3 regions of the Halomonas sp. AOP13-D3-9 genome follow, and region 2 is predicted to be linked to each of the others. Evidence: riboswitches for the same ligand, from Rfam matches in the RefSeq annotation. Region 2 holds a riboswitch; each other region holds the start of a gene.
What was found. Region 2 has a riboswitch for thiamine pyrophosphate ahead of tenA (thiaminase II). Riboswitches for the same ligand answer to the same signal wherever they lie in the genome.

Region 1: linked by a shared signal. The riboswitch ahead of ACT3UM_RS12550 (SLC5/6 family protein) and the one ahead of tenA (thiaminase II) in region 2 are both predicted to bind thiamine pyrophosphate.
Region 3: linked by a shared signal. The riboswitch ahead of thiM (hydroxyethylthiazole kinase) and the one ahead of tenA (thiaminase II) in region 2 are both predicted to bind thiamine pyrophosphate.

What each region holds. Positions count from the first base shown of each region.
Region 1 is NZ_JBQSYH010000010.1:74,718-85,298, reverse strand. Features, by position in the region: gene ACT3UM_RS12565 (NnrU family protein) at 1-406, opposite strand, end outside; gene corA (magnesium/cobalt transporter CorA) at 547-1,515, opposite strand; gene ACT3UM_RS12555 (diguanylate cyclase domain-containing protein) at 1,544-2,968, opposite strand; gene ACT3UM_RS12550 (SLC5/6 family protein) at 3,049-4,422, opposite strand; TPP riboswitch at 4,412-4,519, opposite strand; gene ACT3UM_RS12545 (peroxidase-related enzyme) at 4,617-5,198, opposite strand; gene ACT3UM_RS12540 (hypothetical protein) at 5,379-6,071, shown strand; gene ACT3UM_RS12535 (CoA-acylating methylmalonate-semialdehyde dehydrogenase) at 6,143-7,642, opposite strand; gene ACT3UM_RS12530 (zinc-binding metallopeptidase family protein) at 7,911-8,981, shown strand; gene ACT3UM_RS12525 (alpha-E domain-containing protein) at 8,978-9,988, opposite strand; gene ACT3UM_RS12520 (circularly permuted type 2 ATP-grasp protein) at 9,993-10,581, opposite strand, start outside.
Region 2 is NZ_JBQSYH010000007.1:111,349-121,929, reverse strand. Features, by position in the region: gene ACT3UM_RS09545 (LysR family transcriptional regulator) at 1-873, opposite strand, end outside; gene ACT3UM_RS09540 (NADP-dependent oxidoreductase) at 981-2,000, shown strand; gene ACT3UM_RS09535 (putative quinol monooxygenase) at 2,061-2,363, shown strand; TPP riboswitch at 2,653-2,814, shown strand; gene tenA (thiaminase II) at 2,893-3,591, shown strand; gene thiC (phosphomethylpyrimidine synthase ThiC) at 3,624-5,528, shown strand; gene ACT3UM_RS09520 (MFS transporter) at 5,603-6,805, opposite strand; gene ACT3UM_RS09515 (TetR/AcrR family transcriptional regulator) at 6,850-7,452, opposite strand; gene ACT3UM_RS09510 (hypothetical protein) at 7,881-9,593, shown strand; gene ACT3UM_RS09505 (hypothetical protein) at 9,872-10,006, opposite strand; gene ACT3UM_RS09500 (DASS family sodium-coupled anion symporter) at 10,258-10,581, shown strand, end outside.
Region 3 is NZ_JBQSYH010000002.1:194,573-205,153, forward strand. Features, by position in the region: gene ACT3UM_RS02965 (hypothetical protein) at 1-553, shown strand, start outside; gene ACT3UM_RS02970 (hypothetical protein) at 710-859, shown strand; gene ACT3UM_RS02975 (metal ABC transporter ATP-binding protein) at 856-1,593, shown strand; gene ACT3UM_RS02980 (metal ABC transporter permease) at 1,577-2,467, shown strand; gene ACT3UM_RS02985 (metal ABC transporter solute-binding protein, Zn/Mn family) at 2,503-3,621, shown strand; gene ACT3UM_RS02990 (LysR family transcriptional regulator) at 3,646-4,521, opposite strand; gene ampC (class C beta-lactamase) at 4,680-5,846, shown strand; gene ACT3UM_RS03000 (cupin domain-containing protein) at 5,967-6,632, shown strand; gene ACT3UM_RS03005 (DUF6164 family protein) at 6,647-7,015, opposite strand; gene gloA (lactoylglutathione lyase) at 7,025-7,561, opposite strand; gene ACT3UM_RS03015 (hypothetical protein) at 7,808-8,152, shown strand; TPP riboswitch at 8,207-8,305, shown strand; gene thiM (hydroxyethylthiazole kinase) at 8,329-9,138, shown strand; gene thiE (thiamine phosphate synthase) at 9,128-9,760, shown strand; gene ACT3UM_RS03030 (LysR family transcriptional regulator) at 9,757-10,581, shown strand, end outside.

The DNA.
Region 1 (10,581 bases), on a different contig from region 2:
AGATAAGAAAGGCAGCAAAAAAGATAATATCACCCAAGCGACCGTTGGCCAGCAGATGAGCAAACGCCCAGATTTTTACTGACAGCATCATCGGGTGGCCCAGCTTGGCCTTGATGGCATTGCCTGGAACATAGGCCGCCACCAGCATAATAAAGGCAGGTACCATCAGCAGTGCTACCGCATGGCGCATGCCCATGGGCGGGTGCCAGATATAGAGGGGGTCGAGGCGCATCTGCCCGAAACCATAAATCGCAATGGCCAGGCCAACGATGGAGACCGCCGAATAGGCGACTTTCCAGGTGGTTTCACCGTGTTTGGCAATCTGCTGCTGACGCCAGTTTTCAGCAAAAATACGTACAGAGTGGCTGCCTAAAAAAATCAGCAGCCCGATCATCATAATGGTCATGGAACAACTCCCAGTGAAAACGCTAGTCGACGGCTTTATGCCTTATAGTCTTGGTCGCTGGAGAGGATGCCACACTCAACCGCTGACCACCTATGTATGCGTCAATTTTTCGTTTCCTGGCGAGTCGCTCACTGGCTAGCCTAAAACCAATGCTTGCGCTTAAATAGCCAAACCATGACACCCGCAATACCCAGCATGGCTCCCCAGACAAAAAAGTAGCCGTACTGATAACGCAGCTCGGGCATATTTTCGAAGTTCATGCCGTAAATTCCGGCAATAAACGTAAGAGGCACAAAAATCGCGGTAATCACCGTGAGCACCCGCATGGTGATATTTAGCTGGTGGGAGGAAATAGAGATATAGCCATCGATTAGGTCACCGCAAATGTCGTAGTACATTTGGGTCAAGGTATAGAGGCGCTCGAAGCGATCCGCCACATCGTTGATCGCGTGCAGGGTTTCGCTCTCTTCCCGCGGTAAATGCTCATAGTCATAAGCGGTGAGTTCTTGGGTAATCCCCTGGTGGTAGCTAAAGATGCGACGCATTTTAACCAGCCGCGAGCGATAGGTGATGATCTTGCGCATTAGCACATCATTACCATTTTCCAGCAGCTCGTCTTCCAGATCGCTTAATGCGGTTTCAAACTCAAGCAGGCTATCGATATAAAAGCCCGCTGAAATATACATCACCCGCAGTGCGACATGTTCCGGCGAGTGGGCCAGTAGGGCTTTACCGTGCTCGTTGAATAGCCGTTCTATGGAGAGCGCTTGGCCGGGATGGAGGGTAACCAGAAATCGCTCGCCCACAAAGAAGCAGACCTGCTGAGGCAGGTAGTTTAGTTCGGCATCAAAGGAGGAGATACCGCGATAAATAATCAAGGTGTGATTATCAAACTCTTCGATTTTAGGCGGATGGCGCTCTTTGTGGGCATCTTGAATCGCCATCGGATGAAACTCAAACGCCTCTAAAATCGTCCGCTCGCTTTGTTGGGACTCCCCTTCCATATCAATCCAGATATGGCTGCCAGGCGTGGAGTGCCAAACGTCCATTAGGCGTTCATCGCTTTCGTGAGTTTCGCCTTCCGGGGTGGTCAAAATCGTTCGAATCATGGTCGTCCTTGAAAGGTTTCCCTGGTGCTTAACAAGCTCTACCAACAGGCTGGGCAATACGGACTTGGGCTTTTCCAGAACGTTTAGCTTCATACATCGCCACATCGGCACGCTTTAGCAGTTCGTTGGCGGTCTCGGCGCTGGCGGATAGATACAAAGCAACCCCAATGCTGACACTGACGTTTAGCGCTGCTTTGCCAGCGACCATTGGCTCTTGAACTACCTGAATTAATTTATCAGCCAACTGCTCAATGGCCGTAGGCTCACTGCCTTCCAATAGTAAAACAAACTCATCCCCGGCCCAGCGCGCGACATAATCAGTTTCACGGACAGCTTGCGCCAACCGTTTAGCAATCACACGTAGCAGCTCATCACCCATGGCATGGCCATGAGCGTCGTTAATTGCTTTAAAACCATCCAGATCCATGAAGAGCACTGCCAGGGGCTTTTGGGCACGCCGGGCACGCGCCATGGCATCAGGCAAACGTTCATCCAGGGCTCGCCGGTTGGGCAGTTGGGTTAAGACATCTTCCCTGGCCTGCTGGTCGCGTAGTCGCTCAAGCTGTTGGCGTTCGGTTATGTCGTGGATAAAAAGGCTTCGCCGCTCGCGCCCGTCAATTATCAGTTTTTTGATGCGCACCTCGACGGGCATTGCGTTGCCATCGTAACGGTGTGCCATAAACTCAATAGCTGCGCTGTCATTAGCGCTAGGCAAGCCAGCAGGAAAGACGAGCTGCGTGATTGGTCTCGCCAGGGCTTGTTTGCGTGGCCAACCAAACATCATTTCAGCGGCTTTATTCCAATCCAAAATGACGTCGTGTGCATCAAGACTGATATAAGCGTCGTAGGCTGATTCGATAACGAGATTAAGCTCATTAGTACGCCGCTCGATTTGGCACTCCATGCTGTGGTGTAACTCATTCAGCGCCTGCAGGGAGGCCTGGGCGTGTTTCTTCTCCATAACCAGCCGCTCTCGTAAGTGAATCTCATCGGTAATAATCGCGGCTAAGTCTTGCAAGGCAGCTAGCTCATCCTCACTAATCGTGCGAGGCTTTGTGTCGAGCGCGCAGAGTGAACCTAATGCCAAACCTTGCAAAGAGCGTAGAGGAATACCTACATAGAAACGAATGCTGCTGGAACCAGTCACCAATGGGTTATCGGCAAAGCGAGGATCCTGGCAGGCATCTTCAACAATCAACGGCTCAGAGGTAGCCACCGTGTAGGCACAGAAAGCCAAGTCGCGTGGCGTTTCGCGAAACTCTACGCCGACTCGCGACTTAAACCACTGCCGGTTAGCATCCATCAGCGTAAACGTTGAGATGGACACATTAAGCAACTGGGTCACCAATCGGGTGACTCGGTCGAAGGCAGGCTCGTCAGGAGTGTCTAGCAGTTCGATCTGATGAAGGGCTGCTAGTCGAACCTCTTCGTCAGGCGCTATGGGATAGCTCATTGTCATATCAACCATGAGGTAGGTGTTATTCTACCAGCATAACGCGATCAGCCCTTTACTGCTTAATACTCACTTTATACTCACTTTTTCTTAATTAAACCCGCGAGAAGGACGCTAGTGAGCGTTGAGGCGATTAACGCTCCGACGAATGGCCCCAAGGTGGGAATACTGCCCGGAAAACTTGCAGCCACGACCCCAGCGACCAGGCTACCTTGGCTTAACCAACCAGGGAGAATGGCACCCAGCAGGCCGGCGACACCCCCCATAATGGCCGCAATTGGCGTCATGCGTTGCCATAAGCCGAGCAGCACAGGCACCACAATGGCGGCACACAGCAAATCAGCAATCAAGAATAGTCGCAGTACCGACAGGCCCTGCAGGGCGATCACTACCACCGGGATCATCACGACGACCGTCACCCAACGAGCAGCCACCAGTGAAACGCCCTGCTGTTCGCTGCGGGCCACCACGAGCGAAGCAATACCGTTTTGTAGCGTATCAACGCTGGAGGCTACCAAGGTCACCGCCAGCACCAAAGCCGGTAACGTCAGCCAAACGGGAGCATCACTTAACAGGGCAAAGAAAGGCATTGGCGGCTCGCCGAGCGGCACACCGCTCATCGCCGCCAACACGCCCAGACCGCCAATCACCATCACTACCACTACGGTCATTGCGCCGCCTAACCAGGCGCCGCGCCCCAAGCTTTGATCATCTTGAGCGGCCCATACACGCTGCCAATAGCCTTGGTGGAAAAGGTTCGCTGCCGTTACCGCGATCACTAGCGTTAACGCTACGCTGAGCGCACTGGTGATGGGAATAGACGGGAGCGCAGCCTCATTGGGAATAGTGGGAAGTCGCCATAGTGCCATGCCACCCACCACACACAGCAGTACCAGCAGCAGCCACGCCTGCCAACGGTCAGTGGCAAGGCTGGCTCTCAGGCCTCCCGCTGCGGTATACACCAGCGTAGTAAGCGCCACGCCAATAATCACCAGCGCGGGCGGCACATCGGAAAGCAGCGCGGTGATGGCCCCAATGGCGGTGAGTTCAGCGGCTAAAAAACACGCCATATAGGCGATGGAGACCAGGGTTACCCAGCGCCGTACACCAGGGCCATAGCACGCCTCAGCAAACTCGGCGATACTGCGCCCCTCCGGCAACGCACGGCGAATCTTCGGCCCATACAGCCCCAAGACAATAAATGGCAATGCAGAGCCTAGCGCATAACCAACAAGGGCTAGCGGGCCGACGAAGGCACCAATTTCGGGAGGCGCAAAGAGAATCCATGCGCCCATACCAGAAGCAAGAAAGGAGAGCCCAAGGGTAGAAGCTGTTTGCGAGTTGCGTGCGGTTACGTAGTCGTCAAGTGGACCGTCCACCCAGCGAGCACGCAGGCCTAAAAAAGCAAAGCAGCAGAGCGCCGCGCCGAGCACGGCTGACGTTAGGTAAAGCATGTCGCGCTTCCTCCGCCGGTACTAACCGGATCAGGTTCCAGGGTCTGCGCAGTGCGCATCTCAGCCCTTTTGAGCAGGGGCTCCCCTGGCGACAGTGAATGTAGGTACGCTTAAGAACGGTGTTAACACTGATTCAGGAACTATTCTCAATCAGATTCACGGCTTAGTAAAGTTTAAGATACAATGTTCGCACCTTAGCGAGGCACACGCCCCATTAAGTAAAACTCCTCATTAGGCGGCGTGCCCGCCAATGTAACCAACCGATTCGACAAACCAAAAAATGCCGCTATGGCGCCTATATCCCAGCAGTCCTCTTGGCTAAAGCCCACTTCCCGTAAGCGCGTGAACCACTCGTCGGTCATTTCACCGACATCAATGGCACAGTGCATGGCGAAATCGAGCATCACCCGGTGGCGCTCACTAATCGGCGCCACGCGATGGTTGATCGCCACTTGATCTGCAAGCAGCGGGTCTTTGCTGTAAATACGCACCAGTGCACCGTGAGCGACTACACAATACAAGCAGCGGTTGCGCGCACTAGTAGCGACTACAATCATCTCTTTTTCGGCTTTGGTGAGCGTGTCCGATTCGCGCTCCATTAACGCATCGTGATAGGCAAAAAAAGCCCGAAACTCTGCAGGGCGATGGGCCAGCATCAGAAAGACATTGGGCACAAACCCCGCTTTTTCCTGCACGGCCAAAATGGAACTGCGAATATCTTCTGGCAGATCATCCAATGTTTCAGGAACGTTAAAGCGACTCAATGATGCAGACATACTCACCTCTTTATTGTTAAATTTAAACATCTAGTAAAAACGGTTTAGCTGATAGGTAACAAAAAGCTAAATGAAGAAACTTTTATTTAGCTGCTTCTCTCGCCATACTGGCTTAATTAGCTAAGAAAAATCGCGACCTACTCCTAAAAATATAAATAGCTCGTTCAAAGGGAAACCGCTATGAGCCATAACGAAGCCAAGGAACATACACCCGGTCGTCTAAATGAGCTGTTTGCTGACCCCTACCGAGCGTTTGAAAATGATACCGATGAGCGTCAGCTGCACATTCGTATCATGTTACATATGTTACTTGCCCGCCCAATGACACGGGGTCAAATGACACTCCGCGTTATCCATGGCTGGGAAAACGGCGGTTTTGAACCCGAAGACCTCCAGCATGTCGATTATCCCCTTGATGGGGTGCCTGACTTTAAACGTGCAGTGCAGGATTTTGAACACGCCTCTAAGCACAACACGCCGCTACCTGCCGACAAAAACGCCATTCTTGCTGCCCCGCTAGCCGATGCGATTGCAGGCGCCGAAGCCGAGGGCCAAGACCTCTCCAGCGACATTCGCGAGGCCCCAGCGCGCTGGCCTGCATTTGAAGGCGGTTTAGCCCTGTATACGTTGTTTAAAATGTATCATCGCCTTATTTACGGTGAAGATGACAACTATCGTTGCGCCCAATGCATGACACCGCTGGGTATGCGCGAAATACATGAGTTTCACCTTGAAGAGGGAGAGTTTGCGCTTCTGGTGCCGCCAGCTGATGAATTTATGCACGGGCAGTCACTGCTAGTTTTACACGAAAGCCAGCTTGATCCGATCGAGCAGTTGCTTGAAGAGAGCCTGCCGCTGTTTGATAATTTTTAGCCCTACGCTGTCGGATGATTCATCGGCCCGCTTAAAGTCGGGCCGATGTGCGGCAGTTTAGGTCGCTTTCATTAGCCCAGCGAGATGGTGCTGTTGATACCGCTGGATACGTTCTCCGGCTCAAACCAACGTGCCGTCACCGTTTTGGTTTGTGTCCAGAACGCGATCGCCTGCTTGCCGTTAGGGCCTAAATCACCCAGTTTCGAAGCCCTCGAACCGGTAAAACTGAAATAGGCAACTGGTACGGGAATCGGTACGTTGATACCAATTTGGCCAACGTCTACATCGGTTTCAAAGCGGCGTGCTACCCAACCCAAGTTAGTAAAGATAGAGGTGCCGTTGCCGTTAGGGTTGGCATTGATAAAGGCAATCGCCTCATCCAGCGTTTCAACACTCACCACGCACAGCACGGGACCAAAAATCTCTTCCCGGTAAATGGTCATATCCGCCGTTACGTCAGCAAACAGAGTCGGCCCAACAAAGTTGCCGTTGGGATAGCCCTCTACCTGAACATTGCGCCCATCGACCATCAGTTTGGCACCCTCTTTCTCCCCCGCATCGATTAAACGCAGCACGCGGTCACGAGCAGCTGGTGATACCAGCGGGCCTAAATCCGCATCGAGTTGGGTGCCCGGGCCGACTTTCATTTCACGCGCCGCATCAACGATATCGCTCAGCCACTCACGCGCCTCGCCTACCAGCACCACCACAGAGTTTGCCATGCAGCGTTGGCCCGCCGCGCCAAAGGCTGAGCCCAGCAGGTTGTTGATCGCCTGGCTACGGTTAGCATCGGGCATCACCACGCAGTGGTTCTTGGCCCCCATCATCGCCTGCATACGCTTGCCTGCCGCCGCTGCACGGTTATACAGCAACGAGCCCACATGGGTAGAGCCGATGAACGAGAGCGCTCTGATATCCTGGTGATCAGCAATTTGGTTGGCCACATCGGGGCCACCGTGCACCACATTGAGCACACCCGCAGGGACGCCAGCTTCGTGGGCTAGCTCCACTAAGCGCATGGTGGAGCTAGGGTCTTGCTCTGATGGTTTAAGAACAAAGGTGTTACCGGTGGCAATCGCCAGCGGAAACATAAAGCACGGCAGCATAATCGGGAAATTAAAAGCGGTAATACCGGCGCCCACCCCCAACGGTTGGTGCATCGTATAAACGTCCACCTCGTTGGCAGCGTTTTCTGCCAGCTCACCCAACTGCAGCGAGGTAATCGAACAGGCGTGCTCCACCACTTCCAAGCCCCGGCCAACTTCCCCTTCCGCATCGGGAAGCGTTTTGCCGTGCTCTTCGGTGATCAGCGCCGCCAACTCTGCGGTATTGTCGCGAATCAGTGCCTGAAGCTTGAGCATAATGCGCATGCGTTTACCCAGCGGCACTTTACGCCACTCCTTAAACGCCTCTTTAGCGCTGCTGATAGCGCGCTCCACCTCGTCAGCGGTACAGAACGGCACCCGCGCTACCACCTCTTGCGTGGCGGGGTTGACCACATCGCGCCACTCCTGGCTTTGCGACTGCACAGGCTGACCATCGATATACATGGGAATTTCGCGAACGGACATAGCGTTGCTCCTATTTATGATTGTGGTTGTTATGGTTATAGAAAAGCGGTTTTTAAAAGCACATCGCGGTAAGGCAAGTACACAGGGTATAGCAGTAAGTTAACGTTAACGTCAACCAAGTATCCCATGAGTAAACAAAATCTTCAGCAGGACGTCAATTAGTCTTTCCATTGTGGTGCCGTGCTGGCTATGCTTCGCCTAATCAACATGCCGCGGCATTGCGGATCGCACATGGCGAGCGTTCGTGCTTAAACAAAGGGAATTATCTATGCAGACCTTCAACTGCCGCTGTGGCAATCCACTGTTCTATGAAAACACCCACTGCCTTAGCTGCCAGTCAGAGGTCGGCTGGTGTCCTGCCTGCAGTAATATCGTTGCTGTTGCCCCCTTGGATAACGGCGGCTATCGCTGCACCCACCCAGGTTGTGATACGGCGCTGATGAAGTGTCACAACTACGCTGTTGAGAACGTGTGCAATCGTATGGTGGTAATGGAACAAGGCCAAGCGGATACGCTATGCGACTGCTGCCGTTATAACGCCATGATCCCCGATCTCACCATTAATGGAAACCGCGAGCGCTGGGCAGCACTTGAGGCGGCAAAACGGCGCCTGTTTCATACCCTTGATTTACTGAAACTACCCCACGGCACCCAAGAGGAGGCTATTGCGGTGCCGTTAAGTTTCTCGTTTATGGCTGATGCCCTACCTGACCAAGGACTATGGCGCTCTACCGCCAACCAGGAGAAAGTGTATACCGGCCATGCGGCAGGCCATATCACCATTAACGTCAAAGAGGCCGACGACGTTGAGCGCGAGCGTTTACGGGTCGATATGAACGAGTCCCACCGCACCTTGATTGGCCACTTCCGCCATGAAATCGGCCACTACTACTGGGACGTATTGGTTAAGGATCGCGATGAAGAAAGGTGTCGCGCAGTATTTGGCAACCACCACCGGCCAAGCTATACCGAAGCGTTAGAGCGCTACTACCAGCAGGGAGCCCCCGGCGATTGGCCCACCCGCTTCATCTCCGCCTACGCCACCATGCACCCCTGGGAAGATTTTGCCGAAACATTCGCTTATTACTTGGATATGGTCGCCGTACTGGATACCGCACTGCACATGGGCATTACCCACGTTGAGTACGACGGCAGCCTTGAGAGCATGCTGATAGCCTTTCACCAGGTAGGCATGGCGGTGAACGAGCTCAACCGTGATATGGGACTGCTCGATTTGGCGCCAGGTGTGATTGCCCCGGCGGTGCGCGAAAAACTGGCGTACCTGCATGACATCATTCAGGCCGCCAGCCCGTTAAAAAGCGATTCCTATACGCTTTAGTCGTTATCGTTGTCCCCCGCGTGGCTCTGGCTTTGAGTCTGACTCTGGGTTTGCGTCACGCGGGGCACGCTGTCGTCATTCACAAAGTAGGTGGCGCTAAGCGTATCGTGGATGGCGGCAAAGCCGATCTGCAGTTCATCGATAAACAAGTGCAGCTTACTGGGTGAATGGGCGAGCGCTTGAATATCGGCGTCGACTACATCGGCGCGCACCAGCGAGACGGTGGCCGCCGGACGATCCTGGCGCGGCAGTAGCGTCAGCTCATGGCCCAGGGTTTCAAGGCTGCAGGCAATCGAGCGTGGCAGGTTAGGGTCTTGCAGCAAAAAGCGCAGCACATCTGGCCCGCGCACCCGTAAGCGCACCTGTTGGCGATACATCTGGTAAGCAGTCAGTGACTTGAGCACGCTCATCCATTGTAGGTTCTCAAATGGCAGCAACTCTTCAGGGTTTTGTGGCAGCAGGCTGGCGGAGCGCACGTCAACAATGCGAGTGGTCATATCGGCCCGTTCCAACTGACGGCCCAACTCAATAAAAGTACGCGCGGGGCCATGGCTTAACGTGCCTTCAATCAGGCCCGTTAACGCCTGGCAACCACGAATAACGCTTTTAAGAAAGCTATCGCGACGGCGTGGACTCACGCCGTTTTCGGCATGGTCGGCGACGCTAAGATAGAGCTGGTTAACCTCTTCCCAAATCTCCCGGGGCACCACATCCCGGGTGGTTCTCAGGTTCTCACGGGCACTGGCAAGAGCGGAAATAATCGAAATGTCATTATCGGTATCGGCGCATAAAAAGTGCACCACGTTGCGTTCATCAAAGTCGTTATGGCGCGCGGTAAAGGCTTCCAAGCTGCCAGTCATTTCGATAAGCGGCGCCCAACCCAGCGGTAGACGACCTGGCAAATCGAGCATAAGGTGACTATTGACGCTCAGTAAACGTGCGGTATCTTCCGCACGTTCAATATAGCGCGCCATCCAGTAGAGGTTCTCTGCAACGCGTGACAGCATGGCGTTAGGCTCCTTTCACCGCGGCCACTGCCGCCTTATCGTCGGTTTCTACAATCCAGGTATCTTTACTGCCGCCGCCTTGAGAGGAGTTCACCACCAACGAACCCTCAATTAACGCCACCCGGGTGAGACCACCGGTAGTCACGTGGATTTCAGGCCCAGAGAGAATGAAAGGGCGTAAATCCACATGGCGTGGCTGTGGTAAACCATTCGCCAACGTAGGCGTCGTCGACAGCGCCAGGGTGGGCTGCGCCATGTAGTTGCGGGGGTTCGCCTTAATCAAGCGGGCAAACTCTTCGCGGGTCTCTTTGGTTGAGCGCGGGCCAATCAGCATGCCGTAGCCCCCCGACTCATTGGCCGGCTTCACCACCAATTCATCAAGATGGTCAAGTACATAGCGGCGGTCATCTTCGAACATGCATAGGTAGCTGGGCACGTTAGGCAACAGCGGCTCCTGGTCGAGATAGTAGCGAATCAGCGCAGGCACGAAGGCGTAAACAACCTTGTCATCCGCCACGCCAGCACCCGGTGCATTGGCGAGTGCGACCTTCCCAGCCCGCCAAGCGCGCATTAGGCCCGCCACTCCCAGCATG
Region 2 (10,581 bases):
GATCAACATATCGATAAAGGCGCGTACAGCAGGGTTGGTGCGACGACTCTGCGGCCATAGCGCAACGATATTATGCCGCTCTACCTCGAAGTCGGGCAGGATTGGTACCAGTTCCTTTCGCTTAACCCGCGGGGCAGCCATGAAACTTGCAGCTATCCCGATACCTGCACCCATAGTCATAGCAGCTATGACGGCTTCGCTTGAATCAACGATAACAGAGGAAGATGGCACTATTTCGATCTCCTTCTCGCCGATCCGGAACGGCCAGCGAAACATTTGCCCCGTACTTTGGTAGCGCAAATTGATCGTTTCGTACCCCACCAGTTCATCTGGATGCTCGGGAGCACCACATCTAGCCAGGTAGTCTGGCGAAGCGTAGCAAGAGAGCCTGTAAGGTGAGAGTCGCCTGGACAAAAGTGACGAATCCGCAAGTTCACCGATCCGTACTGCAAGATCAATGCTCTTTTCAGCCATACCGACGATGTGGTCGCTCAGCCGCAGGTCGATCGTTACCTTCGGGTAGCGTTTTCGAAAATCCGTAATAGCAGGAGCAATCAGATGCAGGCCCAGTGGAAGTGATGTCGCAATTCGTAACGTGCCTGCGGGCTCGGAACGAGCAGACTTCACCACCTGCTCTATCTCTTCTGCCTGGCGCAGCAGCTCTAGCACACGTCCATGCAAGTCGCGGCCCTCGGCCGTGAAAGACAATGATCGTGTCGTGCGAGTAAAAAGAGAGACGCCGAAGTGACGCTCCAACCGCTGGATGCTTTTACTTATCGCAGAGGGCGAAACAGACAGCGAGCGCGCCGCAGCGGTGTAGCTGCCTAAGGAGCCAGCGCGTGCAAATGCGATAAGCCCCGTGAGGCGTTCCAATCCGATTTGTTCCTTCATGGAATTATTAAAACGAATCTACGCACCATTATCAATGACAAGGAACTTCCTTACTATTTGCCATGTGACTATTCTTGAGTGAGGTTGTGATGAACGACATGATGAAAGCAGTGCAACTGCATAGTTTCGGTGGCCCAGAGGTCTTGCTTTACGAAGATACGCCCCGACCCGAAGTACAAACCGGTGAAGTGCTTATCCAAGTTAATGCGGCAAGTCTTAACCCACCAGACCTTTACCTGCGCGACGGCTATCGGGCGCTACCTCCAGAATGGCAGCCTAGCCCACATTTCCCGTTGATATTGGGCACTGATGTGTCAGGGGTCGTTGCTGCCATTGGCGACGAGGTTTCCAAAGTCAGCGTAGGTGACCACGTCTTTGCAATGGTGCGTTTTCCCGAAGACCTGATGACGGGCAGCAGCACCTATGCTGAATATGTCAGCGTTCCTGAAAGCCACCTAGCGTTGAAGCCAAAAGGCATTTCTCATGTCGAGGCAGCAGGCGCCCCGATGTCACTGCTTACTGCTTGGCAATTTCTGGTTGACCCTGGTCATGACCGACTCAACCCATTCCAGGCATTCCGGCATGTGCCTGTCCCGCTCGAAGGCAAGACCGCCTTGATCAATGGGGCTGGCGGTGGCGTGGGGCATCTAGCGGTTCAAGTCGCTAAATGGAAAGGGGCGCGTGTGATCGCGGTTGCTTCAGGTAAGCATGAAGGGCTTCTTCGCGAGCTGGGTGCTGACGACTTCATTGATTACACCAAGGCAGCCGCCGAAACGGTCGCACACGACGTGGATCTGGTGCTTGACGCTGTGGGTGGCCCGAACATGGAACGCTTCCTCAGCATTATTAAACCAGGCGGCTCGCTCTTTCTGGTCAACCCCTTGGGCTTTTCTGCCAGGGATGAAGCCGACAGGCTAGGGATTACGGTTTCCTCGCTACAGGTGCAATCAAACGGAATGCTGCTGTTGCAGGCCGGTCGCTTGCTCGACGACCGTACCATTCGGGTCGTGATCGACAGTACCTATTCGTTGGCAGAAGCATCGGCTGCGCATCAGAGAGCTATGCAAGGCGGCGTTCAAGGTACGGTCGTGCTTATCGTTAAGCAGTAAATTGTTGCCGCTGATCAAAGCAATTCCTTGCTCCAGCGGCGGTATTATGAGGAATAAAACATGCTCATCGTTACCGGATATTTATACGTCGCCCCGGCTGAATTAGCGCGATTTATGACCCACCTAAAAGTACTTGCCGCCATCACGCGGCGGCGTGATGGCAACATTTCTTATGACGCTGCAGTGGATGACGCGGACGCCGGGCGATTGATAGTTTCGGAGCGTTGGGTTGATCAAGCCGCACTGACTGCCCACCTAAACGCCGACAAGACCGTACAGTTTGTCCATCAATGGAGCGGGAGGATGCGCGCTGATATCCGCAAGTACGATGCATTGAATGAACGTGGCCTCAGGGAGGATTAGAAACTCTGTAAACAAAGCCTTCGCGCATAGCTGGACTATATCCGTTACACCTGTGAAGCAGCCCGACTAAGAAGTGTTTGTGGTGCATTGCAGCTCGTTAAGCAAATTTAACGAACCTCTTCTCCGTTGTCGCAAGCGCGCTCCAGTCCGCCTTCTGCAGCCATAGGGCTAGGCGCTATAGCCTCAGCATAGCGACGGCCTACCACTATCACATCAACTTCCACCTTTACCCAAGAGCAATAGCCAGCCCCTTGCATCTCGCCCACCCGCCTCCTACACTCCACCAACGAACAGCTTGACGGGGTGCCGGTGAAATCCGGCTGAGATGGCGCAGGGCGTAGCAATTAATGCTGCCGAGCGCTGGTCCCGCTGAACCTGATCCGGCTAATGCGCTGCTACTTACACAAGTCGCAGCGCGGGTACCGGCGTAGGGATCAAGCGATGGCCACGGCTTCATTTCACGCCACCTTCCGCGCCATTTCCTCGATCTTATTCGCCCACCCTCCGGATCATTACCACCGGAGGCATCATGGGCTACCGCTTTACTGATCTCACCACCGCCTGCCAGCAAGATTGGCGCGCCTATATTGAGCACGATTTCGTGCGTCAGTTGGGCAATGCCACGCTGCCTGAGGCGTCGTTTCGCCACTACCTGAAGCAGGACTACCTGTTTTTGATTCACTTCGCCCGCGCCTACGCGCTGGCTGCTTATAAAAGCCCCACCCTCGCCGATCTTCGCCAGGCCCATGAAGGCTTGAAAGCCATTGTGGATGTGGAGTTGGGCCTACATGTGGGCTTTTGTCAGGAGTGGGGAATTTCCGAACAAGAGCTTTCAGAGCTTCCCGAAGCCAGGGCCACGCTGGCCTATACCCGCTATGTATTGGATACCGGCAGCCGCGGCGACCTGCTGGATCTGCACGTGGCGCTGGCCCCCTGCCTGGTGGGCTACGGCGAAATCGCCAATTGGCTGAACGCCCAGCCTTCTACCCTGCGCGGCAGCCAAAACCCATATGACGCCTGGATTGCCATGTACGAAGGCGAGGAGTTTCAGGCCGCCATGCAGGCGGAGCTTGAGTGGCTCAACGCTCGCCTTGCCGATGTCACCCCCGCCCGCTTTGCCGAACTGAGCAAAATCTTCCGCGATGCCACCCGCCTGGAAATCGATTTCTGGCAGATGGGCTTAGCGCTGATAGACCAAGACCTAAAAGACGAAACCCGCACTCACTAACCCTGCAAAACAACAATCGTTTGGAGACCATAATGACTAAGTCCGTCAACAATAGAACCAGTCACTTTTTAGCCGAAACCGCCCAGGTCGATGCCGCTGCCATCGCGCCACTGCCCGGCTCGCGTAAGGTTTATATTGAAGGTTCGCGACCGGATATCCGCGTGCCGTTTCGGGAGATCTCCCTGTCGCCGACTAAAACCACCGGCATCGATGAAGAGAACCCGCCGCTGCTGGTGTACGACACCTCCGGCCCCTACACAGATCCAGATGCCATCAATGATTTACGCAAAGGCTTGCCTGCCCTACGCCGTGCCTGGATCGAAGAGCGCGATGACACCGAGTTTTTGGAAGGCCACACCTCTGATTACGGCAAGCGCCGCGCTAACGACCCCACCCTTGCCCAGCTGCGTTTTGATTTAACTCGTACTCCACGCAGGGCCAAGCCTGGGAAAAATGTTACTCAGCTTTACTATGCCCGCCAAGGCATCATCACTCCGGAAATGGAGTTTATTGCCTTACGCGAAAACCAGCGCCGTCAAGCGCTAGGTACCGCTGAAGTAGAGCGCATTCTGGGCCATCAGCACAAAGGCCAGAGCTTTGGCGCCAGCCTGCCGGAAGAAATCACCCCTGAGTTTGTGCGTGATGAAGTCGCCAAAGGGCGGGCGATTATTCCCAATAACATCAACCACCCAGAAAGCGAGCCGATGATTATTGGCCGTAATTTCCTGGTCAAAATTAACGGTAATCTGGGTAACTCAGCGGTGACTTCTTCTATCGAAGAAGAGGTGGATAAGATGACCTGGGGCATCCGCTGGGGCGCGGACACCATCATGGATCTCTCCACTGGGCAGAACATCCACGAAACCCGCGAGTGGATACTGCGCAACTCGCCGGTGCCGATTGGCACGGTGCCTATCTATCAGGCGCTGGAAAAGGTTAAAGGCGTGGCCGAAGACCTCACCTGGGAAGTCTTCCGCGATACGCTGATCGAGCAGGCCGAACAGGGGGTGGACTACTTCACCATTCACGCGGGCGTACTGCTACGCTATGTGCCGCTCACCGCCAAGCGGGTCACCGGTATTGTTAGCCGCGGCGGCTCGATCATGGCCAAGTGGTGTTTGTACCATCACCAGGAGAGCTTCCTGTACACCCACTTCGAAGACATCTGCGAGATCTGCAAGCAGTATGACGTGGCATTCTCACTCGGCGATGGCCTGCGCCCCGGCTCGGTGGCCGATGCCAACGACGAAGCGCAAATGGCCGAACTCAAGACCCTGGGCGAGCTGACCCATATCGCCTGGAAGCACGATGTGCAGGTGATGATCGAAGGCCCCGGCCATGTGCCCATGCACCTGGTGAAAGAGAACATGGATAAGCAGTTGGAATACTGCGACGAAGCGCCCTTCTATACATTAGGGCCGCTGGTAACGGATATTGCCCCCGGCTATGACCACATTACTTCCGGCATTGGGGCGGCGATGATCGGCTGGTTTGGCTGCGCCATGCTCTGCTACGTCACCCCCAAAGAGCACCTGGGCCTGCCCAATAAAGACGACGTCAAAACCGGCATCATTACCTACAAGATTGCTGCCCACGCGGCGGATCTCGCCAAGGGCCACCCGGCAGCACAGCGGCGCGATAATGCACTATCCAAGGCGCGCTTTGAATTCCGCTGGGAAGACCAGTTCAACCTGGGGCTAGACCCGGATACTGCCCGGGAGTACCACGACGAAACCCTGCCCAAGGACTCCGCCAAGGTAGCCCACTTCTGCTCCATGTGCGGGCCGAAGTTCTGCTCCATGAAGATCAGCCAGGAGGTGCGTGACTATGCTAATGAGCACGGGCTAAACGGCGATCAGGAAGCGGTTATGAAGGGCATGGAAGAGCAGGCGGAGAAGTTTCGCCAGAAAGGTAGCGAGCTGTATCAGGAGGTTTAAACTTCGCCTCTCGCTATCAAACCAGCACCCCGTCGAGATGACGGGGTGCTGGGGTAACGGGCTTAGGCTATTGGTCACATACTCCATACATCCTGGGTCGGGAGTAGCCACAAGATACCTAAACAGAGTATCGCGGTGACCTGAAACACCGCTGTCAATTGCCAAATCTCTGCACCAAGCCCGGCGAGGGTGGGCGATATCAGTTGTCCTGCAGAAATAAGAAAGAAGGTTAGACCAAAGCCAGTGGACGGAGCTTCTGGAAAGCAACTGACACTCCAAATACCGTATAACGCCGTAATAAGAATAAACGTAGCGCCAAACAAAACCGCCGATAGCGTTAGCATCAGTATCCCGTCACTCGCAATGGTGAGTAAGGCTATCGAGGCAGCTATGGCCAGCGTCGCCCACTTCAATGCCTTGGTCAGTCCAAAGCGAGTCACCAGTTCTCCGGCCAAACCACCCGCCACACCGGCAATGCCCACGACAATCCAGAAGATCACCCGGCCGGTATCAGAAAGGCTCTTCTCTCCCGCGATCAACTCAACCGAAAACGTCCAATAGATTGAGGTTACCAGCCCGAATAGAAGCGCACCCAGCAGTAGGCGACGCACCGAACTATCTTTCAACTTGCGTCTCACAAGGGTAAACATAGGCTCCTGGGAGGCACCCGACTTCACTCTGTTTGAGAGCTCATGGTTAGGTGCATTGCCCGGCATTATAAAAAAATTCCATAGCGTGGCGATCAGCGCGATAAATGCAAAGCACAACCAAGCCAGTTGCCATTGAGGACCCGCAATAAGGGCCAATGGGCCAGAAACCATCACCCCAAAACTGGTGCCGGAATTGATAATGGCGTAATAGCGGCTTTGCTTTTCAGCGAGACAGAGTTGCTTGATAGCATCAGAAAGCGGTGGATACGCCAGGCCTGGGCTACAACCGGCAAGCGTCACCCCCAATGCTAACCATACCGGGTTACCCGCCAGCGCGACCAACAGCATACCCAGCGTTGCGGTCATGCCGCCCAATATAATCGGCATACGCGGATTAAAATGGCGAACCAGCAGCGGACTCACCAACGTTGCCAGCAGGTACCCCAGATAGGAGGCACTGCCAATCGCACCGACGGCCGTTTGGCTTAAATTGAAATCATCCCTGATAGCGGGTACGAACAAGCCATAGGTATAGCGCGACAACCCGTAGGTAGATGCCACAATTAACAAGCCCGCGCCGACAATATTGAAGGCAGAGTTGCGCATTAATAAGGCGGGAAGAAGCATATTGAAAGCCTTACAATTTCTGGTGTTTCATCACTTATGTATTTTCAATCGGCCTTGCAGTAATAAGTAAGCAGTTGTAGTGAGGTGTTCATTGCAGAATCAATCGGCCAATCCTGCATAAAGTTTTGCGCTTGAATAATGGCACCGTCAAAAAGTGAGTAAATAGTATTCACCAACTCGTCAAAGTCATCGGGCTCCATCATGGGCCGATATTCATTTAGCACATTATTGGCGACAACTTGTCTTACACGCTCTTTGTGATCACGCACAAGAGCCCTAACCGGACTCTTTTCATCACTGAATTCCCCGGCCATATTGATAAAACCACAACCACGGTAGCCTTCTTCGCGAATCTGGTCGTACCACATGGTGTACATAGCGGAAATCCGCTTCTCAGTTAGTTGATGCTGAGAAATTCGCTCAGCTAGCTGTTCAATCCAGCGTTCTTCGCGCTGCCTAAGCCAAGCCATGGCAAGGGCCTCTTTGCTAGGGAAATGCGTATAAAAACTGGCCTTAGCAACCCCCGACTCACTGATAATCTGATTAATGCCAGTGGGACAATAGCCCTGGCGGAAAAATAATCGGCTAGCCGTTTCAATAATACGTTCTCGGGGCCGGGAGACCGACGATGGATCAAGCGTCATCATAAAGCCTCATCATTAAACACTACTGAACAGACAGGTCTGTCTATAACCATAGTGGCAGGCATTCACCCCGTCAAGGCCTAAACGTCAATCAGGAAACAGTGATGAAAGGCATAAAAGAACAAGCGGAGAAGGTTCGCAACAAAGGCAGTGAGCTGTACCAGGAAGTCTAAACTAGCGACCTACTAAACAGCATTGCAGCTGAATATTGCTCTTGAGCTCAAGAGGCACTGAGAGTGTTGAGTCACTTTCTCTGCGCTACTCTCACGGCTTACCAAATGTTCTTTAACCAGCATTTAATGCACCGGCTTTGAGTCTTTTTCCGTCCAAGTAGATTAATTATACATTGCTCGTGTATGATTCCCATTTACAGAGCGCTCAGCTCAACTCGGCTCATTTAAAACCAACACCATTCAAAGAACTGATTCCAGATGAAAACCAAACTTTCCATAGCGGTTACTCTTGCCCTCTTCAGCGCTGGCCTGCTCAGCGGCTGCAGCGATGATAACGAGCCAACCGAAGCGGCAACGCAAGAGGAAGCGCCGAAAAATAACGTAGCGCCAATGCTGAAATACGTTCCGGCTAACTCCCCTTATTTCATGGCCACGCGCGAAGCGATGCCTGAACAGGATGTCTTTGATCTTTATCAGCGTATGCAGCCCATGGCGACCCTTGATTCTGATCTGGATGAACTGCGCGATACGCTGCCCCAGATAGAAGACGATGAAGTGCTGCATTCGATGATGACGCTGTTAATCGCCATGGGTGAAGAGTTAGTCGGGGTTGAGTCACTGGAAGATGTGCATGCGCTGGGGCTCAAGATGAGCCCTCAGGCTGCTTTCTATGGGCTGGGTATTTTGCCTGTTTTGCGCATGCAACTGCAGGATGAAGATGCCTTTCGCGAAACGCTGCAGCGCATCCTCGCCAAAGCAGACATCACTCCACGCACGGCCACCACTAACGGCACCGACTACTGGGTACTGACGCCTGAGGGCCCACTCCAGGCCATCCTAGCCATTGACGACCAGCAGCTACTGGTATCGGTGGTGCCGCAGGATGCCAGCGACGAGCTGCTGGCACAGGTGCTGGGTAAAGCGCTGCCCGACAGCAGTATCGGTGATACCGATGCACTGGCAGAGCTTGAGCAGCGCCATGACTTCACGCCTTACGGTGCCGGGCAGATCGACTCCTCACGGCTGTTTGATGAGCTAAGTAGCCCTACGCATTCGGGTACTCAAGCGTTGATGAATGCCGTCGATGCAGAACCTCTGGATCTATCCACCTGCCAGGCAGATATTGACCGCATTACCAGCCGCTTCCCTGGTCTGGTAATGGGCATGCGTGATTACAGCCTCGACCGCATGGAGATGAATCTCATCCTTGAGACCGATGAAGATATTGTCAGCGATCTGCGTGCCCTGACCACACAGGTTCCGGGCCTTGGCAGCACCGGTGGAATGGCCAGCTTTGGATTGGGTCTGGACCTGCCTGTACTGCTTCAAACCGTTCAAAAATATGCGCAGGAAGTGCGTCAAAACCCGTTCAGCTGTGATGAACTACAGGAGCTAAACGGTACTTGGAATGAAATTAACATGGCGATCAATAACCCGATCACCATGATGATTGGCCCGTCGTTGTCTGGTTTCAATGCTCGCATTGACAGTCTAACGATGAAAAACGGGGCGCCCAGCGGTCTCGGCATCCTCACCCTCGCCTCACAAAATCCGCTGGCGCTGCTGTCTACAGTGAGCGCTTTCATGCCGGTGCTAGGGGCTCTTGGACTTGAACCAGGCGGAAAAGCCAAGCAAGTCAAGAGCATGATGCTGCCACCAGACGCACCAGCGCTTTACGCCGCTATGTCTGACACGGCGGTTGCGTTAGGCGTGGGTATTAGCGATTCAGCGACGCTGCAGTCAGAGCTACAAGCCCCTACTTCAGAGCATGACCTACTGTTTCACAGCCACATGACAGGCGAGTTTTATCATTCGCTGGCCGATGTTATGGAGCAGATACCCTCGGATGAGATAGCAGCGTCTGATATTGATATGCTCAAGCAATATGGTGATGCTTATAAGAACACTGAGTACTGGCTCAGAGTGGATGATGCAGGCGTTGAAATGAGTTTCTCACTGGAATTGAACTGATACTCGATAGTTCTTTCAATCCGAAAAACCCGCTGATATTAGCGGGTTTTTCTTTATAGCCTCACTGCTGAATATGTCACTTGAGTTTTATGAAACCTCAAGCGCCACTTTCAGTACCCCGTCGCGCTGGTTGGAGAAGAGATCGTAGGCTTCGACGATATTCTCCAGCGCGTAGCGATGGTTAACCATCGGGGCCAAGGTCCAACCGTCCCGCGGCGATGATGCTCATCAACCTGCGCATGCGCTCTTTGCCGCCAGGGCATAGCGAGGTAATGATCTTATGATCGCCCAGCCCCGCGCCCACCGGTGAGTTTGAGTATCTCCTCAACGACATCGACCTTGCGAAAATCCAGCGTCACGTCGGCGCCCATCTGCTTGGCCATCGGGCACGGGCGAAAGGTTGGCCTGGGCATCGTGTACCAAAAGGTATTCCGCCTGGGCGCCGTCGATGGTATTACCAAAGCGCCAGCCGCCCATCGGCTTGTAGCCGTGGCTGTGGTGGCCGCCATCTTGTGAGCAGCAGTCATCCTGGCTAGATCAAGCTTCTAATTGACGTGGGGCAAGTCGCCAATCGTCCATCCGCTCTAGACTTAAGTCGCAACTCAAGCACTGCTTTATTGCCTGTGAGCGTACCGCAGCCACCTACTTACTATAGGGCTCCACGATGCCGACGCTGCCTTTCAAACCCTGGCCAACCGCTATTGCGGTGGCGATCACTCTACTGATATGGCTGGCTATTCCCTTGCCAGAAGGTCTCACCTCTGATGCCTGGCTAATGCTGGCTATTTTTGTGGGGACGATTGCCGCGATTATTGGTAAGGCAATGCCCATAGGGGCCATCTCAATCATTGCCATTGCGATTGTGGCGGCGAGCGGGGTGACCAGCGACAACCCAGGCACCGCCATTAACGATGCTTTAAGCAGCTACTCCAACTCACTGATCTGGTTAATCGCTATCTCGATTATGATCTCGCGAGGGCTGATTAAA
Region 3 (10,581 bases), on a different contig from region 2:
GAACGGCGCCAGCCACGCCAACGTTTGGCAGTGGGGCTGGACAGGCGTTTACGGCACCAGCCTGGCGGTGAATGCGTACCAGTCGAGTGAGGCAAGCGACCCGGATGACCGCTTTGATGCCCGGGTGGGCGTGGTCAAATCCGCCCTGGCCGTGGCCGGCATGCTGACGGATCGCCAGCCGCACCCGGCGGCACTGGCCGAGTATGAGCGTTTGAAAGCCAGCGGTGATTTAAGCGGCGTGCAGGCGCTCGGCTTGCAGCTCGCTCAAGCTGAGCGCGAGCGGCGTGGCTGGGGTGCCCGGGTGAGCTCGTTGGTGGTGAATGGCGTGGCGGGTGCGGTGATTGCCGCCGATGGCCGGGAAAGCGACGGCGCTATTAACTTTGCCACCGGCATGCTGGTTAACGAGCTGCAAATTTGGTCGCAGCCCAATCAGGCGTCTTCGGCGATTAATCGCTTCCAGCCCGCTAACCTCTCGCTAGGGCCAATCACGATTCCCGGTGAATATGCGTTCAACGTGGGGCCACAGCAGTTAGGTGCTACCTGGCGCTACTGATTCTCCCGGCTTATTACTCCTCTAAAGCGCTGGCGGCGATTTGCTTCCAGCGCTTTATTATTGCCAGCGCGGTATGGAGGAGTAAAATACCCAGCAATTTTTTGGCTTTGCCAAACGTTATGTTATAACCTATTCGTCATTACACGAGGCCACTTGATGAGTGAGCATACGCACCGCCATAACAAGGAGGGCCCCTGCCATTTCTCCTTGATGTCGCTATCGGCTGTTAAACGGCTGCTGTTCGTGGCCGTGCCGCTGTTGGCACTTTGGGCGCTGGTGGTTTGGGCTGGCGGGTGGTTGGGATGAGTCAGCGCTCGTTATCACGCCTACAGTTGCACAACCTGCACCTGGCCCAGGCGCGCCGCACGGTGCTGGAACACATCGAAGGCGACTTTAAGCCGGGCGCCATTACCGCGCTGATCGGCGCTAACGGCGCCGGTAAAAGCACGCTGATTCAGGCGATTATGGGTGAACTACGGCCTATTAGCGGCGAAGTGGTGTGCACCGTCGCCAAAGAGCGCCGGGCGTGGCTGCCCCAGCAGCTGGCGTTAGACCTGACCTTCCCGATGAGTGTGGAAGAGCTGGTGATGACCGGCAGCTGGCCCAGCCATGGCGCGTTAACCGGCTACTGCGCCGCGCACTACCGCAAGGGCCGCGAGATTATGGCGCGGCTGGGTATTTCCCACCTGGCCCACCGCCCGCTGGGCGAGCTTTCCGGCGGCCAGCGCCAGCGCGCACTGATTGGCCGTACGTTGATGCAGGAAGCCGAGCTGTTACTGCTTGATGAGCCGTTTGCCAATGTGGATAGCGAAACCGTGGATATTTTGATCCGCATTCTGCGCCAGATGGCGGACGATGGCGCGACGATTATTGTCGTGCTCCACGATATGGATCACCTGCGCCGCCTGGCCGATGAAGTGCTGATGCTAAACGGCGGCCATGGCCGTTGGGTGGCGCCCAGCGCGCTCAATCATCAGCATGCACCTACTCAGGTAGTGCCGCTTACTCTGCTGGGAGGACGCCATGCTGGATCTGCTTAACGCCTGGTTTGTCAGCCCGTTTGATTACGGCTTTATGCGCCGCGCGGTGGTGGGCGGCTTGGCCCTTTCCCTGGCCGCACCGCCGTTGGGGGTATTTTTGGTACTGCGCGGGATGAGCTTGATTGGCGACGCCATGGCTCACGCAATACTGCCCGGCGTGGCACTTGGCTTTTTGCTGGCAGGGTTTTCGCTGCCGATTATGAGCATTGGTGGGGTGCTGTTTGGCTTGATGGTGGCGCTGCTGGCGGGGGCGGTCTCGAAAATGGGCGGCCAGCGGGAAGATGCCGCCATGGCGAGCTTTTTTATTATCTCGCTGGCCGCTGGTGTGATGCTGATTTCGCTGGGCGGTAGCAGTGTTGATCTTACCCACGTGCTATTTGGCTCGATCTTGGCGATCAACTCGACCGCGCTGCTGCTGATCGCAGGTATCAGCACGCTGATTGTATTGACCCTGGCGGTGGTGTTCCGCGCCCTGGTGGTGGAGTGCTTGGACCCGCTGTTTTTACGCGGCCAGAGCCGCCGCAGCGGTTGGGTACACAGCGTGTTTTTGGGCCTACTGGTGCTGAATTTAACCGCTGGCTTTCAAACGTTGGGCACACTCATGGCGGTGGGCTTGATGATGCTGCCCGCCACCTCGGCGCGGTTTTGGAGTAAGCGTTTAGAGGGGCTAATCGGCATTGCGATTGCGCTGGCCATGGTGTCGAGCACTGGTGGCCTGCTGCTCTCGTTTCATCTGGATATTCCATCCGGCCCGAGCATTATTCTGCTGGCTGGCGTGGGGTATCTGTTTTCGGCCCTGTTTGGTCGTTACCACAGCTTGGCAGCCAAGCTTCGGCGTAAAACAACGCCGCTGGCTGTTGAGCACGGCTCTTAATTGTCCGTTTCATGCTTAACCGTAAGGAGTGTTGTATGTCGCTTGGCTATTTATCACCTTGGTCGTCGCGCTGGTTAGTGGGCGTTTCCGCTATGCTGGCGCTGCCTGCTGCCATGGCGAATGAGCGCGTTCAAGTGGTCACCAGTTTCTCTATCCTGGCGGATATGGTGGAAAATGTGGGCGGCGAGCATGTCGACGTGACCTCCCTGGTGGCTGCTGATGGCGACGCCCACGTTTACTCCCCCAGCCCTGGCGATGCCCGCTCTCTGGCCAACGCTGATTTAGTGGTCTTCAACGGCCTGCTGTTTGAAGGCTGGATGGAGCGCTTGATTAGCGCCAGCGACTACGCCGGCCCGTTGGTCACCGCGACCGATGGCATCGAGCCGCTCTCTTATGCTGGGCATGACGAGCATGCAGAACATGATGATCACGGACATGATGACCATGCCCATGAAGAACACGACCATGCAGAACACGAGCATGAAGAACACGAGCATGAAGAACACGATCACGCAGAACATGCGGGTGAGCACGCCGGTCATGACCATGGCAATCAAGACCCCCATGCTTGGCAGGATATGCACCAGGCCGAGGTGTATGTTGCCAACATTCGTGATGGGTTAATCGCCGCAGATGCCGACAACGCCGATGCCTACCGTGCCAATGCAGAGCAGTACTTACAGGATATGGCCAAGGTAGACGCTGAGATCCGTGCGCTGATTGACGAGATCCCTGCCTCCACCAGCGTGATTACCGGCCACGACTCTTTTGGCTACTTCTCAAGCGCCTATGGCGTGACCTTCCTCTCGCCGGTGGGACTTTCTACGGAAGCTGACCCCAGTGGCGCCAGCATGGCAGCACTGGTAGATGTGATTGAGCAGGAGAACGTGAAGGCACTGTTCCATGAGAACATGACCAATCAGTCGATCATCACCCAGCTCGCCGAAGAGACCGGCCTGCCGATTGCGGGCACGCTTTACGCCGATGCGTTAGCCTCGGAAGGCGAAGCCAGCACCTATCTGGGGATGATGCGCCACAATGCCCATGTGCTGCACGATGCGTTGGCCCAGCCTGGTGGTCATGACGATCATGAGCACAGTCACGAGCACGATGACCATGACCATGACCATGACCATGACGAGCATAGCCACTAAGCGGGCCGGATAACCAAGCGATGCTCAGACGTTAATCGCGGTGAGCAGCCACTCCCGGAAAGAGGCCATGGCGCGGGTTTCCGGGCGTGTCTGCAGGCGAGTCAACCAGTAACCTCCCAGGCTGACAGCGGTGTCGAAAGGCTGTACCAGCGCGCCGCTGCTCAGTTGGCGGGGGAACATCAGCGGTGGCGCCAGCGCCACGCCTGCCCCTTGTATCGCGGCTTCCACCATGGCGATGGAAGAGTCGAACACAATGCTGTTAGTCATCGCAAAGCTGCGCGGCAGCCCCGCCGCTAATAGCCACTCTGTCCACTCATCGGCACGGTAAGAGCGCAGCCAGGTCTCGCCTAATAGATCGGCTGGCGTGTTAAGCCGGGCAGCAATGGTCGGCGTGCACATGACCGAAAGTGACGCCGGTAGCAGAGGCTGCGCCGCGGTAGCGTGCCAGGCCCCGGTGCCAAAGCGGATAGCAAAATCGAGCCCTTCACCGGCAATATCCGCGCGGTTGTTATGGGTGGAAAGGCGCAAATCGACAAACGGGTATTGGTCCTTAAAATCCGCCAGCCTTGGCAGCAGCCAGCCGACGGCAAAGGTCCCGACCACTCCAACATTTAACACTTCCCGGTAGCTGCTCTCGCCCACCCGTTCCAGGGTGTGGGAGATCTGATCAAATGAGCTCTTCAATACCGGCAGCAGCAGCTCACCCTCCTGAGTCAGCATTAGCCCTCTAGGCAAGCGCTTGAACAGCGGCACCTTCAACTGCGTTTCGAGCAGCTTCACCTGATGGCTAACCGCGGCCTGGGTGACGTGAAGCTCTTCAGATGCTCGGGTAAAGCTTAAATGCCTGGCCGACGCTTCAAAGGCGCGCAGTGCTTTTAACGGTAGGTAGGGACGCACCACCTTGACCCCCAAATTTTTCTAATGGCTCGGGCAAAATATCGCTGTTTGTTAATCGACACAGCACGCCGTAAATTAGCCACTGTCACGCTCTTTACGGCGGGTGAGACCACCCAGCTTTCACTCAATGCTAATCACAACAGGATACTGGTATGGGTAAGATGTTAGCAGCAAACTCCGGGCTTATCATGACGGGTTCTCTTTTCATCGGCAGCTTTGCCTGGGCATCTGATGCGCCTGAAAACGCAGACATCGAGGCGCTGGTAAACGACACTATTGCGCCTTTGATGGCGGAGCACCGTATTCCAGGCATGGCGGTCGCTGTGAGTATCGGTGGCCAACAGCATTACTTTAATTATGGAGAAGCCGACCAAGAAGCGGGTACTCCGGTCACCGATGAGACACTGTTCGAACTCGGCTCGATCAGCAAGATCTTCACGGCGGCGTTAACGGGCTATGCCCAGTCCAGCGGTGCGCTTTCGCTATCCGACCCGGCCAGCCAGTACCTGCCCACCCTTGAAGGCAGTGCCTTCGATGAGATCACGCTGCTGGAACTGGGCACCTATACGGCAGGTGAGCTTCCGCTGCAGTTCCCCGATGCGGTACAAAACGAAGAGCAAATGCTCGACTACTATCGCCAGTGGCAACCTGAATCTCCCCCCGGCAGCCATCGACTCTACTCCAACCCGAGCATAGGCCTGATGGGCTATTTAACTGCCCAACGCCTTGATAAACCGTTCGAGATGCTGATGGAAGAAGCGCTGTTCGCCCCGCTGGGGCTTGAGCATAGCTATTACCAGGTACCGGAATCGCAGCAGGATCACTACGCCTACGGTTACTCAAAAGAGGATAAGCCTATACGGGTCAACCCAGGCATGCTGGATGCCCAAGCTTACGGTTTAAAATCCACAGCCGCCGACGTGCTGACGTTTGTGGAGGCGCATATGGAGGCGCCTGGGCTCGACGACGAGCCACTCCGCCAAGCCTTGGCAGCCACGCGCACAGGCTACTTTGAGTTCGGCGATATGACCCAAGGGCTGGGCTGGGAAAGCTACGCCTACCCGGTGACGCTTGAGCAGTTACTGGCGGGCAACTCCCTTGAGATGATTTTGGAGCCCAACGCCGCCAACCGCTTAACCCCGCCGCTAGCCCCCAGGCAGGAGGCGTTCTACAACAAAACCGGCGCCACCAACGGTTTTGGCGGCTACGTAGCCTTTGTGCCCAGCGAGCAGATCGGCATTGTGCTGCTGGCCAACCGCAACTATCCCAATCAGGCCCGCATTGAGGCGGCTCACCATATCCTTTCCGAGCTCACTGAAGCGCCCTAAGTAAGCGTCCAGACAACGTGACGCCGCCTTCGGGCGGCTTTTTGGTTGCATTTTTCGCTGTCGATAAGGAGACTAACACCCCTCCCCGTTACTAACCTTCACTGCGAAGAGCCCTTTCCCATGCGTTTAAACGCCGATTTTAGCCACTTTGCCTGTGTTACCCCAGAAGAGTATCAGTGGGTCGACTCCCCCAGTGCGGGGGTAGAGCGCATGATGTTTGACCGCATTGGCGATGAAGTTGCCCGCGCCACCAGCCTTGTCCGCTACGCACCCAATACGCAGTTTGAGCGGCATACCCACGGCGGTGGCGAAGAGATTCTGGTGCTGGAAGGCGTGTTCGCCGATGAACATGGGCGCTACGCGGCGGGCAGCTACCTCAGAAACCCCATCGGCACCGGCCATACGCCAAATATTGGCGAGGAAGGAGCGCTGATTTTCGTCAAACTGCATCAGTTTGACCCCAACGACACGCTCCAACTGGCGGTGCCCGCCCACCGACTGCCCTGGCAGCCAGACCGGCGCCCGCGCATCGCCTACAAAATGCTGCACACTTACAAGCAGGAACGTACCAGCCTGGAACGCTGGTCGGCGGGCACTTCCATTGCCTACCCCACGCTGCTGGGCGGTCTGGAGTTTTTGGTTCTGGAAGGCACGCTGAGCGATGGAGAGCAAAGCTACACGGCGGGCACCTGGTGCCGCTACCCTAGTGGCGCAGCCCCTGCTCTCACCGCTGGTGAAGATGGGGTCATGATGTACCTTAAACGCGGTCATCTGCCGCCTGCTTAGGCTTAGGTTCCGTTTCAGGTTTGCGACAAGCCCAAAAACGGCAAAAGTGTGAGGGCGACAATCAGCGTCACCGCTAATAGCACCAGCACCACCTGCAGCGGGTGGGCCGCTAGGCGTTTCCATAGCGTCATTTGCTCACCCCGCTCAACCGCTGCCTGATGCTCCCGTTGGACACGCTCCAGGCGCTCCGCCTGATAGGCTTCTAGCGCGGCGATGGCCGCGTCGTGTTGGTGCGGGTTGCGCAACCAAATAGCATCGACGCCCAGGCGGAAAAACCCCGCCTGGGTTTCATAGGTATCAAAGCCATGGGCGGCGAGCAGGTCACGCACTTCCATGGCTTCTTCGTCGGTAACGTGGCGCAGCCGGAACAGTAGTTCAGCCATTGGCGTGCCTCAAGCGTCGCTCTTCCCCACCATCAGGTCTGCCTGAATCACTTCGATCCAGTAGCCGTCCGGGTCTTTAACGAAGATAACATCTTTCATCTTGCCCTGATCGGCACGTTTCACAAAGGTGACATCATGCTGGTCAAACCACGCTTGAGCCGCCGCTAAATCCGGCACGTTAAAGCAGATATGCCCGAAGCCTTGGGGTTCGGCGTTACCATCGTGGTAGGCAAAGTCGTCCTTGTCTTCGGTGCCCCAATTGTGGGTCAGCTCCAGCAGCCCTCTCTGGCTAAACGTCCAGGCGGTACGCGCTTGCGCATCTTCCGGCACGCTGTCGCTGGGCTCCAAGTTAGCCAGGAAATACAGCGAGAACTGCATCTCTTCAAAATCCAGCCGCCGCATCACCTGCATGCCAAACACCTTTGAGTAGAACGCCAGCGCACGCTCAGGATCCTTCACCCGCAGCATGGTGTGATTTAAACGAAACCCTTGAGTTTGGGGTGGTGTAGCAACGACGCCAGGGTGCTGTTCGCCTTGAAAACTCATTCCGCTCTCCTGCTGCTGATATTAACCATGGAGGCTATTGCGCCTCATATACCGCTTACCATGGGGGCTTTAGGGCCATAATACCAGCCCTTACAAGCACATAGACAGCGTCGCATCACGCTACCCATAAGCGCACTGGCAATCATGAACAAAACCCCTACACTTATTATTCACAAGCTTTACAAAAAAGCAGTTCCTGCCACATGAGCGACGCTTCACATTGACGGCGTCGTCCAGGAGTTTTCCATGAGTTCGATTGATATGACGCTGGGTGACCAGCTGACGCTAAAGCAACTTTCCAATGCTCTGCACAACGGTTTTTCGCCGATTGTGGAGGTTGAATCCATGGATGGCATCTACAAAGTGCGTTTTCATCACGCCAACGGCGTGTCTGACCTGAGCGACAACAAGGGCCATGTCAGCACTTTTTTGGGCACGGGCGAGATACGCGACACCCTAGGTCAACTGGGCCTGACCCACGGCGTACTGACCTTCGCTGACCAGTGCGGCGACGAGATGATCGGGGTAGAGGGGAAAGCCATAACGCCTGATGAAATGCTTACCTACGGTACACGTATTTCGTTTCGCTAGCGGGCCATCGTCCGCATTCGGGGCTTTACAGGGCTACTCCAGGCAAGGATAGTAATCATTCGACAGGGGCGCCCTCCGTTACCAGTGGGCTGAGAAGCACCCTTTGAACCTGAACCGGATAACACCGGCGTAGGGAGTCGTGGTAACGCTTACCACCTCCCTGCCGGGAGGATGCTATGACCCTACGCCCGCTTGGCGATTACCTAGAGACGCTGCGCGCAGTGACACCTCTGGTTCACTGCATAACCAACTATGTGGCCATGAACAGCACTGCCAACCTGCTGCTAGCCACCGGCGCGTCGCCCGCCATGCTGCATGCGCCTGAAGAGGTGGCGGAGTTCACGGCTATTTCCGCGGGGCTTTCGATTAACATCGGCACGATCTCCTCCCACTGGGCCGATGCGATGCTGACCGCCACAGCGACTGCCGATCAACACGCGATTCCCTGGGTACTGGATCCCGTCGCCGTTGGCGCTACGCGCTATCGCCAAACGCTGTGCGCGAAACTGCTGGCCAATAAACCCAGCGTGATTCGTGGCAATGCGTCGGAGATTCTTGCCCTTAACGGCTTAGCCAGCCAGGGCCGCGGGGTGGACTCGACGGCCGCTACGGAGCAAGCCGTGGATGCAGCCATCGCCCTGGCGCAAAAAAATGGCTGTATCGTCGCGATGACCGGGGAAAGCGACTGGGTGACAGACGGCACACAGCACTACCGTATTAACGGTGGCCACCCCTTAATGCCCCGGGTGACAACATTAGGCTGCGGGCTAAGCGCGCTGGTGGCAGGCTTTGTGGCTGCCAACCGTGAAGCGCCGCTGGGCGCGACCGCCGCCGCCCTGGCCTGCTTTGCGGTCGCCGGTGAACGGGCAGGCAGCAACGCCCAGGGGCCTGGCAGCTTTCAAGTGGCGCTGCTGGATACGCTGTACCAACTCACCCCTGACGACCTCACCACCCATGCCCAGTTGGAGGCTATCGATGCCGTTTGATCTATCGCTTTATTTAGTCACCGATGCTGCGCTGTGCGACGCCATTGGCTTGGAGCAGACGGTTGAGGCAGCGGTACGAGGCGGCGTCACCATCGTGCAGCTGCGTGATAAGCACGCCAGCGACGAACAGATGTTGACCCAAGCCAAGCGGCTCAAAGCGGTGCTGGCGGGCACCGGTGTGCCACTGATCATTAACGACCGTTTGCAGGTGGCGCTTGAGAGCCAGGCAGATGGTCTGCACGTCGGCCAGAGCGACGCTGCCGTTCAAGAGGCGCGTAGAGTGTTAGGTGAGCAGGCGATTATTGGCCTGTCGATCAACACCCTCGCCCAGCTAGAAGCTGCACCGGTGGAGTTACTCGATTATGTGGGGATTGGCCCGGTGTTTGCCACGGTGAGCAAGCAGGATCATGCCCAGCCCATCGGCTTTGGCGGCCTGGCGTCGTTGGTCAAGGCGTGCCCGCTGCCCAGCGTGGCCATTGGCGGGCTGAAAGCCAACCATGCGATTAGCGTGCAGCGCGCGGGAGCGAACGGTTTAGCGGTGATATCGGCTATTTGTGGTCAGCCTGACCCCTACCAGGCGGCACGGACATTTCAGGTTTTCCAAGCTGTTTCGGCGTCATGAACCAGTTGGAGCACATCGTCGCTTTTGTGCGGGTAGCCGAGCTGGGTAGCTATACCCGGGCTGCCGAAGCGCTGGATATTTCGCGCACCCGCGTATCCCGCCAGGTCATGGCGCTGGAAGAGGCACTGGGGGCGCGACTCATACAGCGCACTACGCGACGACTGCATCTCACGGAAGCCGGGGAGCGCTATTTAGCCCGCGCCCAAGGCGTGCTGCAAGCGCTCGATGAAGCCGCCGCCGAAGTAGGCCAAGGCACCAGTGATGTGCGTGGACGGCTACGCGTGAATGGGCCAATGAGTTTCGGCACCCGCTACCTGGCGCCTCTCGTTGCTCAATTTATGCAGGCCCATCCAGCGCTTGAAGTTCGATTGGATCTGAACGACCGCCGCGTTGATCTGCTGGAAGAGGGGTATGATGTCGCCATTCGTATCGGCAGCCTTCCAGACTCAAGTTTAGTGGCACGCCGCCTAACCCGCTGCCGCCTGCTGTTTTGCGCATCACCAGAGTACCTTGCCACCCACGGCGAACCCAGTAGCATTAAAGCCCTTGCTGAGCACCGCTGCCTTCGCTACCGCAGCGGCCAGCACAGCGCTGACTGGCAGATTGCCACACAGTCGTTGACGGTCAATGGCCCGCTGGAAAGCAATAACGGCGATGTACTCACTCACGCCGCAGAAGCGGGCCTGGGCATCGCTCAACAGCCCAGCTTTCTGGTCACGGAGAGTATCGCCAGCGGGCGTTTAGTGCCCATTTTGACCCATGAGCCAACGGTGCGGCTCGATGTTCACGCGCTCTACCCCGCCCGGCGCTACCTGCCTGCC